4 regions of the Proteus appendicitidis genome follow, and region 4 is predicted to be linked to each of the others. Evidence: predicted binding sites of a transcription regulator. Region 4 holds the regulator's gene; each other region holds the start of a gene.
The links. The regulator PurR, encoded in region 4, represses purine synthesis genes. The targets are predictions, from matches to a motif close to CANGCAAACGTTTGCNTG.
Positions count from the first base shown of each region.

Region 1: a site for PurR is predicted at 1,238-1,255, ahead of purL (phosphoribosylformylglycinamidine synthase). Genes of this name have one in related genera too.
Region 2: a site for PurR is predicted at 2,026-2,043, ahead of purE (5-(carboxyamino)imidazole ribonucleotide mutase). Genes of this name have one in related genera too.
Region 3: a site for PurR is predicted at 1,094-1,111, ahead of purH (bifunctional phosphoribosylaminoimidazolecarboxamide formyltransferase/IMP cyclohydrolase). Genes of this name have one in related genera too.

Region 1 covers NZ_CP127389.1:2,786,076-2,789,292, forward strand. Annotated here, with positions in the region: gene purL (phosphoribosylformylglycinamidine synthase) at 1-1,156, opposite strand, end outside; gene mltF (membrane-bound lytic murein transglycosylase MltF) at 1,421-2,893, shown strand.
Region 2 covers NZ_CP127389.1:3,134,022-3,137,238, reverse strand. Annotated here, with positions in the region: gene QQS39_RS14545 (MFS transporter) at 1-242, opposite strand, end outside; gene purK (5-(carboxyamino)imidazole ribonucleotide synthase) at 366-1,433, opposite strand; gene purE (5-(carboxyamino)imidazole ribonucleotide mutase) at 1,430-1,951, opposite strand; gene QQS39_RS14530 (UDP-2,3-diacylglucosamine diphosphatase) at 2,086-2,808, opposite strand; gene ppiB (peptidylprolyl isomerase B) at 2,821-3,217, opposite strand, start outside.
Region 3 covers NZ_CP127389.1:3,721,815-3,725,031, forward strand. Annotated here, with positions in the region: rRNA gene QQS39_RS16995 (16S ribosomal RNA) at 1-632, opposite strand, end outside; gene purH (bifunctional phosphoribosylaminoimidazolecarboxamide formyltransferase/IMP cyclohydrolase) at 1,249-2,838, shown strand; gene purD (phosphoribosylamine--glycine ligase) at 2,851-3,217, shown strand, end outside.
Region 4 covers NZ_CP127389.1:1,715,538-1,718,754, reverse strand. Annotated here, with positions in the region: gene sodB (superoxide dismutase [Fe]) at 87-665, shown strand; gene cydH (cytochrome bd-I oxidase subunit CydH) at 803-886, opposite strand; gene purR (HTH-type transcriptional repressor PurR) at 1,155-2,180, shown strand; gene punR (DNA-binding transcriptional activator PunR) at 2,207-3,109, opposite strand.

The sequences.
Region 1 (3,217 bases), 1.1 Mb from region 4:
CTAATAATGCCGGACGACCGAATTCATTATTAAATGCCGCACCACCTAATGGACCTTCCGTCATGATGTCTAATGCATTAACAATACGCTCTGGTTTACCAAAATCTTCTTCCCAAGGCTGTTCAAATCCGGGAATACGTAAGTTAGAAACCGAAAATCCAACTAGACCCGCTTTAGGTTTTGCACCACGCCCAGTAGCACCTTCATCTCGAATTTCACCGCCTGAACCTGTTGCTGCGCCCGGCCAAGGTGAAATAGCTGTTGGGTGGTTATGTGTTTCTACTTTCATCAAGATATGTACAGGCTCTTGATGGTAGTGATAATGCCCTTTGTCTGTATCAGGATAAAAACGTCCCGCCACAGAGCCTTCCATTACTGCCGCATTATCTTTATAAGCTGACATGACATAATCAGGAGTTTGCTCAAACGTATTTTTAATCATTTTAAATAATGATTTATCTTGAGCTTTACCATCAATTATCCAATCCGCATTAAATATTTTGTGGCGACAGTGTTCAGAGTTAGCTTGTGCAAACATATAAAGCTCTACATCTGTCGGATTACGCTGTAAGCGGTTAAAAGCATCGACTAAGTAATCAACTTCATCGTCTGCCAGCGCTAATCCCATTTCGATATTCGCTTTTACTAGTGCATCTTTACCTTTTGCAAGGACATCAATCGTTTTTAATGGTGCTGGAGTTTGTTCGGCAAAAAGTGCATTTACATCTTGATAATTTAAGAAGATGGTTTCCATCATTCGGTCATGAATAAAACCATAAAGTTGTTGCCACTGATTGTCTGTCATCGTACCGCATTCAATAAAGTAGGCGATACCACGTTCAATTCGGACAACCTTGGCTAAACCACAGTTATGTGCAATATCTGTCGCTTTAGAAGACCAAGGTGAAATTGTTCCTGGACGAGGTGTAACAACTCGCATTTCCCCAACAGGCTCATGTTCTGTTAATGAAGGTCCATAATGCAGTAGTTGGCGTAATTTAATTTGATCATCTTCAGATAACTGCCCTTCCACTTTCGCGAAATGAACAAATTCCGCGTATATACCTTGTACAGGAAGATCATTTTCCTGACATAGAGTGAGTAATTTATTAATACGAAACGCGGATAAAGCGGGGGAGCCACGCAGGATTTCCATAGTATTGAGTTCTCTCTTTTAGCAGCTAACCTGACCAATCATTCAGGGGAAACGCGCCTAGTATAATAGAATAACCGCTCAGACGAAACCGTTTGCGTGAACAAAATAACGGCATTTAACTTAGCGTGTTTTAATGATTAATTGGTGTAATCAAGTTGCGTCTTGCCAATATGTTAAGCAAAATGCTCGATTACTGGAAATTTATCCATGTTAAAATGACGATTTTACACACAACAATAAACAACGTTAACGAGAACCAACCTATTGAATAATATAAGGATAAACTATTTCGTTATCGTTATCATAGCGCTCTTTTCAGCGGCTATTATCGCGTTGAATATTACATGGCCAGATAGGCAAAAAGCGCAGATAAATAAGATTTTATCTCGTGGTGAGTTAAGAATTAGTACGATACCTTCACCATTGATAACGATGAACGATAAAAAGGACCCCGTAGGTTTCGATTATGAATTAGTGAAACGCTTTGCTGATTACCTAGGCGTGAAACTTGTCGTTAATATGCGGACAAATATCAACCAAATGTTTGATGATCTGGAGAATAATAGAGCTGATTTTATCGCCGCCGGATTACTTTATAATAAAGAGAGATTAGATACGACACGCAGTGGCCCTGCTTACTTTTCAGTTTCTCAACAGCTTATTTACCGTAAAGGGACATTAAGACCACGTAGCTTTGATACGTTAGATGGGCGTCTTGTTGTTACTGCTGGCTCTGCTCATGCAAGTTTATTGCGAACATTAAAAGAGACGCAATATCCTGAGCTTGAATGGGAAGAATCAGATAATCAGACAACCTCACAGCTGCTAGAAGCATTATCTGAAGGCAAAATAACCTATGTGTTAGCAGATTCTATCAGTGTTGCAGTACAACAACGCATTCATCCTAATGTTGCCGTAGGGTTTGAAGTCACAGAAAGCCGTCCACTAACGTGGTATCTGCCAGATGGTGAAGATAATAGCTTATATGCCGCGATGCTCGATTACTTTAATCAATTATCTCAAGAAGATGTGTTAGCAAGACTTGAAGAAAAGTATTTTGGTCATGTCGGTACATTTGATTACTTCGATACTATCTCTTTTATTACGGCAATAGATTCTATTTTGCCAAACTATCAGCCTCTTTTTGAAAAGTATGCAGATACTTTCGATTGGCGGTTATTGGCTGCTATGGCATGGCAAGAATCACACTGGGACCCTCATGCGACATCACCAACTGGAGTTAGAGGATTGATGATGTTAACTCGCCCTACTGCATCGAGTATGGGCGTTACTGACAGGCTTGATCCCGAAGAGAGTGTTCGAGGGGGAGCACAATATCTTAAGCATCTCCTTTCGCGCTTGCCGGATTCTATTCCAGAAGACGAAAGAATTTGGTTTGCATTAGCCGCATATAATATGGGATTTGGTCATATGCTTGATGCCAGAAGGCTTACTGAGCAACAAAATGCCGATCCTGATAGTTGGCTAGATGTAAAATCAAGATTACCTCTACTTAGCCAAAAGAAATATTATGCAGACCTGCCTTATGGCTATGCTAGAGGGCATGAGGCTTATCGCTATGTTGAAAATATTCGACGATATCAACTTAGCCTTGTCGGTTACCTTCAAGCCAAAGAGAGCAAAAATAAAATATTATCTAAAGATAAAGAGACTGATAACGATGAAGAGCAAGAAAGTTCATCATTATCATTGACTCAAGATATGGCTTATCAATAATTTTTGCAATTAAAACAGCATATTAAACAACATAGCCTCTTTTATAGAGGCTTATTTATTTCATTTCTGCCATTCAAAAATCACTCCAACCATTAAAGCAACCCCCAACTTAATGTTTTCTTAATATTAAAAATTGTTACATTTGATCATGCCATTTTTTACCTAAAATAGGGAAAATTCATGTGTTAAAAAATGTAACACTTATTAGCCAAAAAACTCAGCTAGTGAGTAAACTGTACTTAAAGTAATCTAATTAGTCATTTTAGGACTATCAGAATAGGTAAAATATAAGAAAATATTAACTTAAGTACGTAGGAATTATCT
Region 2 (3,217 bases), 1.4 Mb from region 4:
CGAACATTTAATTTACGGATCAATAACGTAGGTAAAAAACTCGCAAGACCGCAGGTTAATCCTAATAGCGTAAAGCCAAGACCTGCCTGAGTCCAGTTCCACTCTAGCTCGCTTATCATGCTAGGAAGAACAACACCTAAAGAAGTAAATGTGGTTGCGGTAGCTAAAAAATACACAAAACCCAATAATATCAGCATACTCCACTGATAAACGGGTCCAAAAATCTGTTGCGTGACTTGCATCCTGACTCCAGCAAATGGGTGCAGTAACCTGAATAATCAGGAGAAAATAGCGAATAACAGACCTCTTTATCTGAGGTCTGTTCGTTTAAAGGCTATTATTCTCTAACTTTATGAGTCGGACTGCTAGCTTAATTTTTCTAAAGCCCATTTGATAGGGTACTGATAGGCATCATCAAGCATGGAGCTTAATGATTTGAGTGTCTCTTTTAAGGGGGTATTATCGCGATGCACAAGATTGAGATGACCCACTTTACGAACGGGGCGAACTTCTTTTTCATACCAATGTAAATGAACTAATGGCAATGAAAGCCATTGAGGATTGACATCAGTACCAATCAAATTAACCATTACTGCTGGTTGGCAAACCTCAGGTTTTGGCATCGGTAAATCTAAAATTGCACGTAGGTGTAACTCAAACTGGCTAATTGAGGCACCATTTTGTGTCCAATGCCCACTGTTATGAACTCGAGGGGCTAATTCGTTAATAAGTAATTTATTACCAACGATAAAGCACTCCATTGCCATTACACCGACATAATTGAGCTTATTAAGGATGGCTGTCAGCATTTTTTCTGCTGATTGTTGTAGTTCTGATGCAGGGGTTGGTAATGCCACACTCATGCGTAAAATGCCATCTTGGTGAAGATTATGAGTTAAAGGATAGAAAACACAGTTTCCGCTACAATCTCTGGCACCCACTAATGAGACTTCACCTGAAAAGGGAATACCTTGCTCAACAATACATTCACCATAAATTTCAGCCGGTAATTGCTGTTCTTCACCGGGATGAATGCGCCATTGACCACGACCGTCATAACCACCAACACGGCGCTTTACAATAATAAAATCACCCAGTTGAGCGAAGATATCAGACCATTGTGTTGGTGACGTTAATGGCTGCCAAGGTGCTGTTGCTAAGCCCAATTCATCGAGAAGCTGTTTTTGAGGCAATCTATCGGCAAGCAATGGAAAAATATCACGGTTTACAAAGTTAGTATGACGTTCTAACTCTTTGGTGAGTGCAGTTTCAGGCCAGCGCTCAATTTCTGCTGTGATGATACTTTTTTGATAGGGAACGGCTTCTGGCTCGGCATCTAATCCTATTGGATAAACGGCAATTCCTAAAGGCTCTCCAGCTTGTCTTAGCATTCGCCCTAATTGACCATTTCCAAGAACACAAACTGGCTTCATAGTGCCTCCCTTGGATCTGGGTTATTTAATACATCGTTAGTTTGTGCTGTGCGCCATGCTGTTAGTGCTTCAAAAATAGTAGGGGAGTGTAATGCTAAAATTTGAGCGGCTAATAAAGCAGCATTAGCAGCACCTGCTTTCCCAATTGCTAATGTTCCCACAGGAATACCTTTTGGCATTTGCACAATAGAGTAAAGGCTATCAACACCGCTTAATGCTGCACTTTGAACAGGAACACCTAATACAGGAACGAGTGTTTTTGCTGCGAGCATTCCTGGTAAATGGGCTGCACCACCTGCTCCTGCAATAATGACATCAAAGCCATTACTTTTTGCTTGTTCTGCAAAGCTAAATAGCTTATCAGGGGTACGGTGTGCAGAGACAATCTCAACATGATAAGGAAGTTGTAGTGCGTCTAGTACATCAGCGGCATGAGACATTGTTGCCCAGTCACTTTTAGAACCCATTACAATGGCGATACGAGCGGAAGAGGTATTTAGACCAACTTGAGAAGACATTACTTAACTGCTCCTGTAAGCATAAACGGATATAGCCTAATAAACTGAGCATGATAGTATCACGCTAACACGCACAGGAAAACGTTTGCGTAAAGAAAAAATGGGCTTTTTTTGAAGAAAATAAGCAAAATAACTTAGAAAGGAAATTGAATAAGTTCTATTTTTTCCGCAGTCACTTTAAACATAGAACCTTCAGTATGCCAAGCACCTAATACACCTCGATAATGTATTTTATCATCAATGTTGACGGTGTGAATTGCTGGGCGATGCGTATGACCGTGGATCATCCATTCGGTATTGAAATGCTTAAAAGTGTCTATCACCGCTTGCGGGTTAACATCCATAATGGCATCTGATTTGTACTGATTTTCGTGCTGGCTACGTGAGCGCATTTTGTCAGCGATACGCAGTCGAATAAATAGAGGGAGTAGTGAGAATAGGCGCTGAATAAATTTATTATGTACTTTTTTACGATAGCGTTGATAAGCTTCATCGTCAGTACAAAGCGTGTCACCATGTAAAATCAAGATACGATGCTGTTCAATTTCGAGCACTTTTTCTTGTGGAAGTATGGTGATACCACTCTCTTTTGCAAAACGAGAGCCAATTAAAAAATCACGATTTCCATGAATAAAATAGCAAGGCACCCCTGCCTTTTTTAGCGTCATCAGAGCTTGAGCAATTTGTTGATGTAAAGGATTAGGATCATCATCACCTATCCAAAAATCAAAAAAGTCGCCTAAGATATAAAGTGCTTTTGCATGAATAGCTTGTTCTTTTAAAAAGCGAAGAAAACCGGCAGTGATTGCCGGTTCATGTTCACTTAAATGCAGGTCTGCAATAAAAAGCGTACACATAAAAAGTGAGGCTTATTCGCTAACCGTTACACTTTTAATGACGATATCTTCACGAGGAACATCTTGGTGGAAACCGCTACGACCAGTAGAAACCGCTTTGATTTTATCAACAACGTCCATGCCTTCAACAACTTCAGCAAAGACACAATATCCCCAACCATTTGCATTTTCAGCACGGAAGTTTAAGAAATCGTTGTCTGCAACGTTGATAAAGAATTGAGCAGTAGCAGAATGTGGATCGTTTGTACGAGCCATTGCTAATGTACCGCGGTTGTTTGCTAGGCCATTGTTTGCTTCGTTTCTTACAGGTGCTTTGGTCGCTTTTTGGTTCATACCCGGTTCAAAGCCACCACCTTGGATCATAAAACCATTGATGACACGGTGGAAAATAGTGTTATCGTAGAATCCT
Region 3 (3,217 bases), 2.0 Mb from region 4:
AATTCCCAAGTTAAGCTCGGGGCTTTCACATCTGACTTAATTGACCGCCTGCGTGCGCTTTACGCCCAGTAATTCCGATTAACGCTTGCACCCTCCGTATTACCGCGGCTGCTGGCACGGAGTTAGCCGGTGCTTCTTCTGCGGGTAACGTCAATTGACAAAGGTATTAACTTTATCACCTTCCTCCCCGCTGAAAGTACTTTACAACCCTAAGGCCTTCTTCATACACGCGGCATGGCTGCATCAGGCTTGCGCCCATTGTGCAATATTCCCCACTGCTGCCTCCCGTAGGAGTCTGGGCCGTGTCTCAGTCCCAGTGTGGCTGATCATCCTCTCAGACCAGCTAGAGATCGTCGCCTAGGTGAGCCATTACCTCACCTACTAGCTAATCCCATATGGGTTCATCCGATAGCGCAAGGTCCGAAGAGCCCCTGCTTTGGTCCGTAGACGTCATGCGGTATTAGCTACCGTTTCCAGTAGTTATCCCCCTCTATCGGGCAGATCCCCATACATTACTCACCCGTCCGCCGCTCGTCAGCAAGAAAGCAAGCTTTCTCCTGTTACCGCTCGACTTGCATGTGTTAGGCCTGCCGCCAGCGTTCAATCTGAGCCATGATCAAACTCTTCAATTAAAAGTGTTTGATGCTCAAAGAAATCGAAAACTTAGCTATTCATAAATGAATTTACTTTTGTTGTTCACTCTTCAAGACTTGATACATCTAATATTTTAGAAGATATCGTCTCTGCGAGTGCCCACACAGATTGTCTGATAATTTGTTAAAGAGCGGTGCAACTTTCGCTGCCGTTTCCGGTCTTCTGCGTTGTTGCGAGGAGGTGCATTCTACATCTTCCTCATTCAGTGTCAAGCGTTTATTTTCAAGGCTTTTCACTTTTTTCTTCGTTCTCTCGGCTAACTCACTTAGCGTGGTTTGCCGTGACAACGAGGACGCATTATAGGGAGTTTTCTGAGGCTGGCAATAGTTTTTTTAAGAAAAAAAATCGTTTGCTTAATTCCACAGCAAAACGCCCACTTATACGCACTTATCAACAATTTTATCCACAGACTGCCTTTTTACATAAAATTAGCATGTCAAACGCAAACGTTTGCGCTATTATGACGGTCGATTAAGTAAGATTGATTTTGTGTCCATCTTCTGAAATGTTAGTTAAGCAAACACAATTTCACTGTATTAATGTGATTTAACTCTACCATTACTACCGTTATACCAAACCCAAGGGATAAAACTCATGCAACATCTTCGTCCTATCCGCCGTGCACTTTTAAGTGTGTCTGATAAAGCAGGTATTTTAGAATTTGCTAAAGCACTTGTTGAAAGAGAAGTAGAACTCTTATCGACAGGCGGAACCGCACGTCTATTAGCAGAAGCTGGCTTACCGGTTATTGAAGTCTCCGATTACACAGGTTTCCCAGAAATGATGGATGGCAGAGTGAAAACGCTGCACCCTAAAGTACATGGTGGAATTTTAGGTCGTCGTGGGCAAGACGATGCAATTATGGAAGAACATGAAATTCGTCCTATCGATATGGTCGTCGTAAATCTTTATCCTTTCGCTAAAACAGTCGCTCGCCCAGATTGCTCATTAGCAGATGCTGTGGAGAATATCGATATTGGTGGACCAACCATGGTTCGCTCTGCCGCGAAGAATCATAAGGATGTGACGATTGTAGTAAATAGTAATGACTATGAAAGAGTGATTGAAGAAATGGATAATCACGAGAATAGCCTTACTTTAGATACACGCTTTGATTTGGCGATTAAAGCTTTTGAACATACAGCGGCTTACGACGGAATGATTGCTAACTACTTTGGTCAAAAGGTTGCACCTTATTATGGTGATACTTCACAACCATCAGGCACTTTCCCTCGTACCTTAAATCTGAACTATATAAAGAAACAAGATATGCGTTATGGTGAGAATGCTCATCAGCAAGCCGCTTTCTATATAGAAGAGAATATAGAAGAAGCGTCTATTGCCACTGCAAACCAATTACAAGGCAAAGCGCTTTCTTATAATAACATTGCAGATACTGATGCAGCGTTAGAATGTGTGAAATCATTCTCCGAGCCTGCTTGTGTTATTGTGAAACATGCAAACCCGTGTGGCGTTGCAATTGCGAACACTCTCACACAAGCATATGACAACGCATTTAAAACCGATCCAACTTCTGCATTTGGTGGCATTATCGCATTTAATCGTCCATTAGATGCAAAAACAGCAAGTGCAATCATTGAACGTCAATTTGTCGAAGTGATCATCGCTCCTTCTATTAATGAAGATGCACTAGCAATTTTAGAAACAAAACCAAATGTTCGTGTATTAGCTTGCGGTCAATGGCAAGAAGCTAAACCAGCGTTAGATTTCAAACGTGTTAATGGTGGGCTGTTAGTTCAAGATCGTGACTTGGGTATGGTAAAAGAAGAAAACTTAAGAGTGGTTACTCAGCGTCAACCAAGTGAACGTGAACTTAAAGATGCACTGTTTTGCTGGAAAGTCGCAAAATTTGTAAAATCAAATGCTATTGTTTACGCTAAAAACGATATGACCGTCGGTATTGGCGCAGGACAAATGAGCCGTGTGTATTCTGCCAAAATTGCGGGTATTAAAGCCGCTGATGAAGGTTTAGAAGTTGCAGGCTGTGCAATGGCATCAGATGCATTCTTCCCATTTCGAGATGGTATTGATGCAGCCGCACTTGCTGGTGTGACTTGTGTTATTCAACCTGGTGGCTCAATTCGTGATGATGAAGTGATTGCAGCTGCAAATGAACATAACATCGCAATGATATTCACCAATATGCGCCACTTCCGTCATTAATAGGGTATTGATATGAAGATTTTGATTATTGGTAATGGCGGTCGTGAACATGCTTTAGCTTGGAAAGCGGTTCAATCACCGCTTACTACACAAGTCTTTGTTGCACCGGGTAATGCTGGAACAGCGTTAGAGCAAGGCGTACAAAATGTTGCAATCAGTGCAACGGATATTCCTGCATTAGTTGCCTTTGCGCTAGAAAATAATATTGATTTAACGATTGTTGGCCCTGAAGCCCCACTTGTTATTGGTGTTGTTGATGCCTTTAAAGCAGCGGGGCTGACCATTTTTGGCCCAACAAAAGGTGCCGCTCAATTAGAGGGTTCGAAAGCCTTCACAAAAGATTTTTTAGCTCGTCATAAAATTCCAACTGCGGATTATC
Region 4 (3,217 bases):
ATTTGCCTCATTCTATCAATTCAAATGATTTTGATGGAATGATTTTAGGCACAAAACCCGAAATAGATAGTTTAAAGGAGTACGCAATGTCTTTCGAATTACCAAAATTACCTTATGCGTTAGATGCTCTTGAGCCACACATCTCTAAAGAAACTTTAGAATATCACTACGGCAAACACCACCAAACCTATGTAACCAATTTAAATAATCTGGTTAAAGGTACTGATTTAGAAAGCAAATCCTTAGAAGAAATCATCAAATCTACTGATGGTGGTATCTTTAATAATGCTGCTCAAGTATGGAACCACACTTTCTACTGGAACTGCTTAGCACCAAACGCAGGCGGCGCACCAACAGGTAAAATTGCTGATGCTATCAACAAAGCATTTGGCTCTTTTGAAGAGTTCAAAAAGCAATTTAATGATGCGGCAGCTAAAAACTTCGGTTCAGGTTGGACTTGGTTAGTTAAAAAAGCCGACGGTTCAGTTGCAATTGTTAATACGTCTAATGCTGCAACGCCAGTTTCAGGCGCAGACAAACCACTGTTAACAGTAGACGTATGGGAACATGCATACTACATCGACTACCGTAATGCGCGCGTTAAATATTTAGAAGAGTTCTGGGCATTAGTTAACTGGTCATTTGTTGAAGCTAACCTTGCTTAATAGAGCGTGATAATCAAAGGTGAGTGATTGAGATTCATTTTTGGTGACAAAATAACAAAGGGCCTTCAGCCCTTTGTTATATTCAGATATTCGATAATCTATTATTTAAATTGATCGGATATTTTATAAAGCGGTGATTAGAACAACATAGTCGAAAATAAAACGATCATAACAAGCGCTGCTACTGCTGTACTCAAACCAAATTTCAGATCCGTATCCATCTATTTCTCCCTCAAAATGATTATAATACACATTTTTAACCATAACATTGTCATGGTTAATTATTATTACATATCAATATTTGCTAAAATAGCGACCAGTGCACAATTTATAACATTGATTAATACTTTCACTTTTGAGCTAGATCATACAAAATTCACAGCTAATCGCTAAATTATTGCCAGTGTTTGCCCTATGTATGACTATACTGGCAGTTAAACCATAAAATTAGATAAAAGAGACCAATGAAGGTCAGGAGTTTTCCACACCATGGCAACAATAAAAGACGTGGCAAAACGCGCAGGCGTATCAACCACGACTGTTTCTCATGTGATCAACAAAACACGTTTTGTTGCTGAGAACACACGGGCAGCAGTTTGGGCCGCTATAAAAGAATTAAATTATTCGCCTAGTGCCGTTGCGCGTAGTTTAAAAGTCAATCACACCAAATCTATTGGCCTGTTAGCCACGTCCAGTGAGGCTCCTTACTTTGCTGAAGTGATTGAAGCGGTTGAAAATAGTTGTTATAGCAAAGGCTACACACTGATTTTATGTAATTCACATAATAACCTTGATAAACAAAAAGCCTATTTAGCGATGCTGGCACAAAAACGTGTTGATGGATTGTTAGTCATGTGTTCTGAATATCCCGATCACCTTCTTACACTTTTAGAGGGCTATCGTAATATTCCAATGGTTGTCATGGATTGGGGCAAAGCGCGTGGTGACTTTACAGATACCATTATCGATAATGCTTTCCATGGTGGTTATATTGCAGGTCGTTACCTTATTGAGCGTGGTCATCGTGATATTGGTATTATTCCTGGTCCATTAGAACGTAATACTGGTGGTGGTCGCTTACAAGGTTTCTTAAAAGCCATGGAAGAAGCAAAAATCACAGTAAAAGATGAGTGGATTGTACAAGGCGACTTTGAGCCAGAGTCGGGTTATAAAGCCATGTACCAAATGCTAAATCAAAAACATCGCCCTACTGCTGTTTTTTGTGGTGGTGATGTGATGGCGATGGGCGCAATTTGTGCTGCGGATGAACTTGGTCTGCGCGTTCCTTTCGATATTTCTATTGTGGGTTACGACAATATTCGTAATGCACGTTATTTTACACCCGCACTAACGACCGTCCACCAGCCAAAAGAACGTTTAGGTCAAATGGCATTATCAATGTTGCTTGATCGCATCGTCAATAAACGCGAAGACGCCCAAACAATCGAAGTTCATCCACGATTAGTTGAGCGCCGTTCAGTTGCTGACGGTCCTTTTATTGACTACCGTCGTTAATTCAGATTTATTCAGCTATCTGATTTCTAGCGAAGCCATTCCTCATTTAAGGTTTGGCTATCTCCAAGATAATCTAGCAACCATGTCAAAGCGGGTGATTCACTTTTATCTACCCACGTCAGGCAGCATGGGCTGTCTGGCAATGGTTGTGCTAGTTGTAAAGTAACCAGCTTACCTTGTTCAATTAAAGGCTCAGCGCGGTGCCAAGGCACCATTCCTACGCATAATCCCGCTAACAAGCATTCAAGCCCCATATCCCATGTCGGGACAACCATTCTACGCTGATTATTGAGCGCCCAAGTGTCACGCTTTGGTAAACTGCGTGAGGTATCTTCTAAACATAAACTAGGATAAGGGCGCATCTCATCATCCGTTAATGGATGTTGTGCTTTCGCTAAAGGGTGATCAACATGGCAAACGCAGCGCCAAGGCATAAATCCCATATCTCTAAAACTATAACGTTCACCAATTGGTGAGGCTCTTGTTGCACCAATTGCTAAATCAACACGACCATTAACTAAAGAGTCCCATACGCCATTAAACACTTCAGGGTAGACATACAGCTCAATATCAGGAAAATGGCGGTAGAAATCGAGAATAAGTTGTTGTGTTCTTTCAGGTTTAACAATGCCATCAACTGCTATACTAAATTGACCGCGCCACCCATTAGAAACTTGTTGACAAAGATGCCGAGTGTCATTCATTTTTTTGATAACAGATCGTGCTTCTTTGATGAAAATTTTACCTGCATCGGTTAATTCTACATCACGGTGACGGCGCTCAAACAAAGGAACGGCAAGCCATTCCTCTAATTGCCGAACTGTGTAACTAACGGCGGATGGCACTCTGTGCAATTCTTGAGCAGCGGAGCTAAAACTTCCTGTTCTTGCAACTGCATCAACAACTTCTAAAGAGTATTCTGACCACATAGAGTTTATTCCTTTGAAAATTTTTCACAGCATTAACCAAATATTCCCGTTTCACAAGTAAAATAAGTCTTAGTTACAATATATAAAATGTTCTACATCACATAGCAT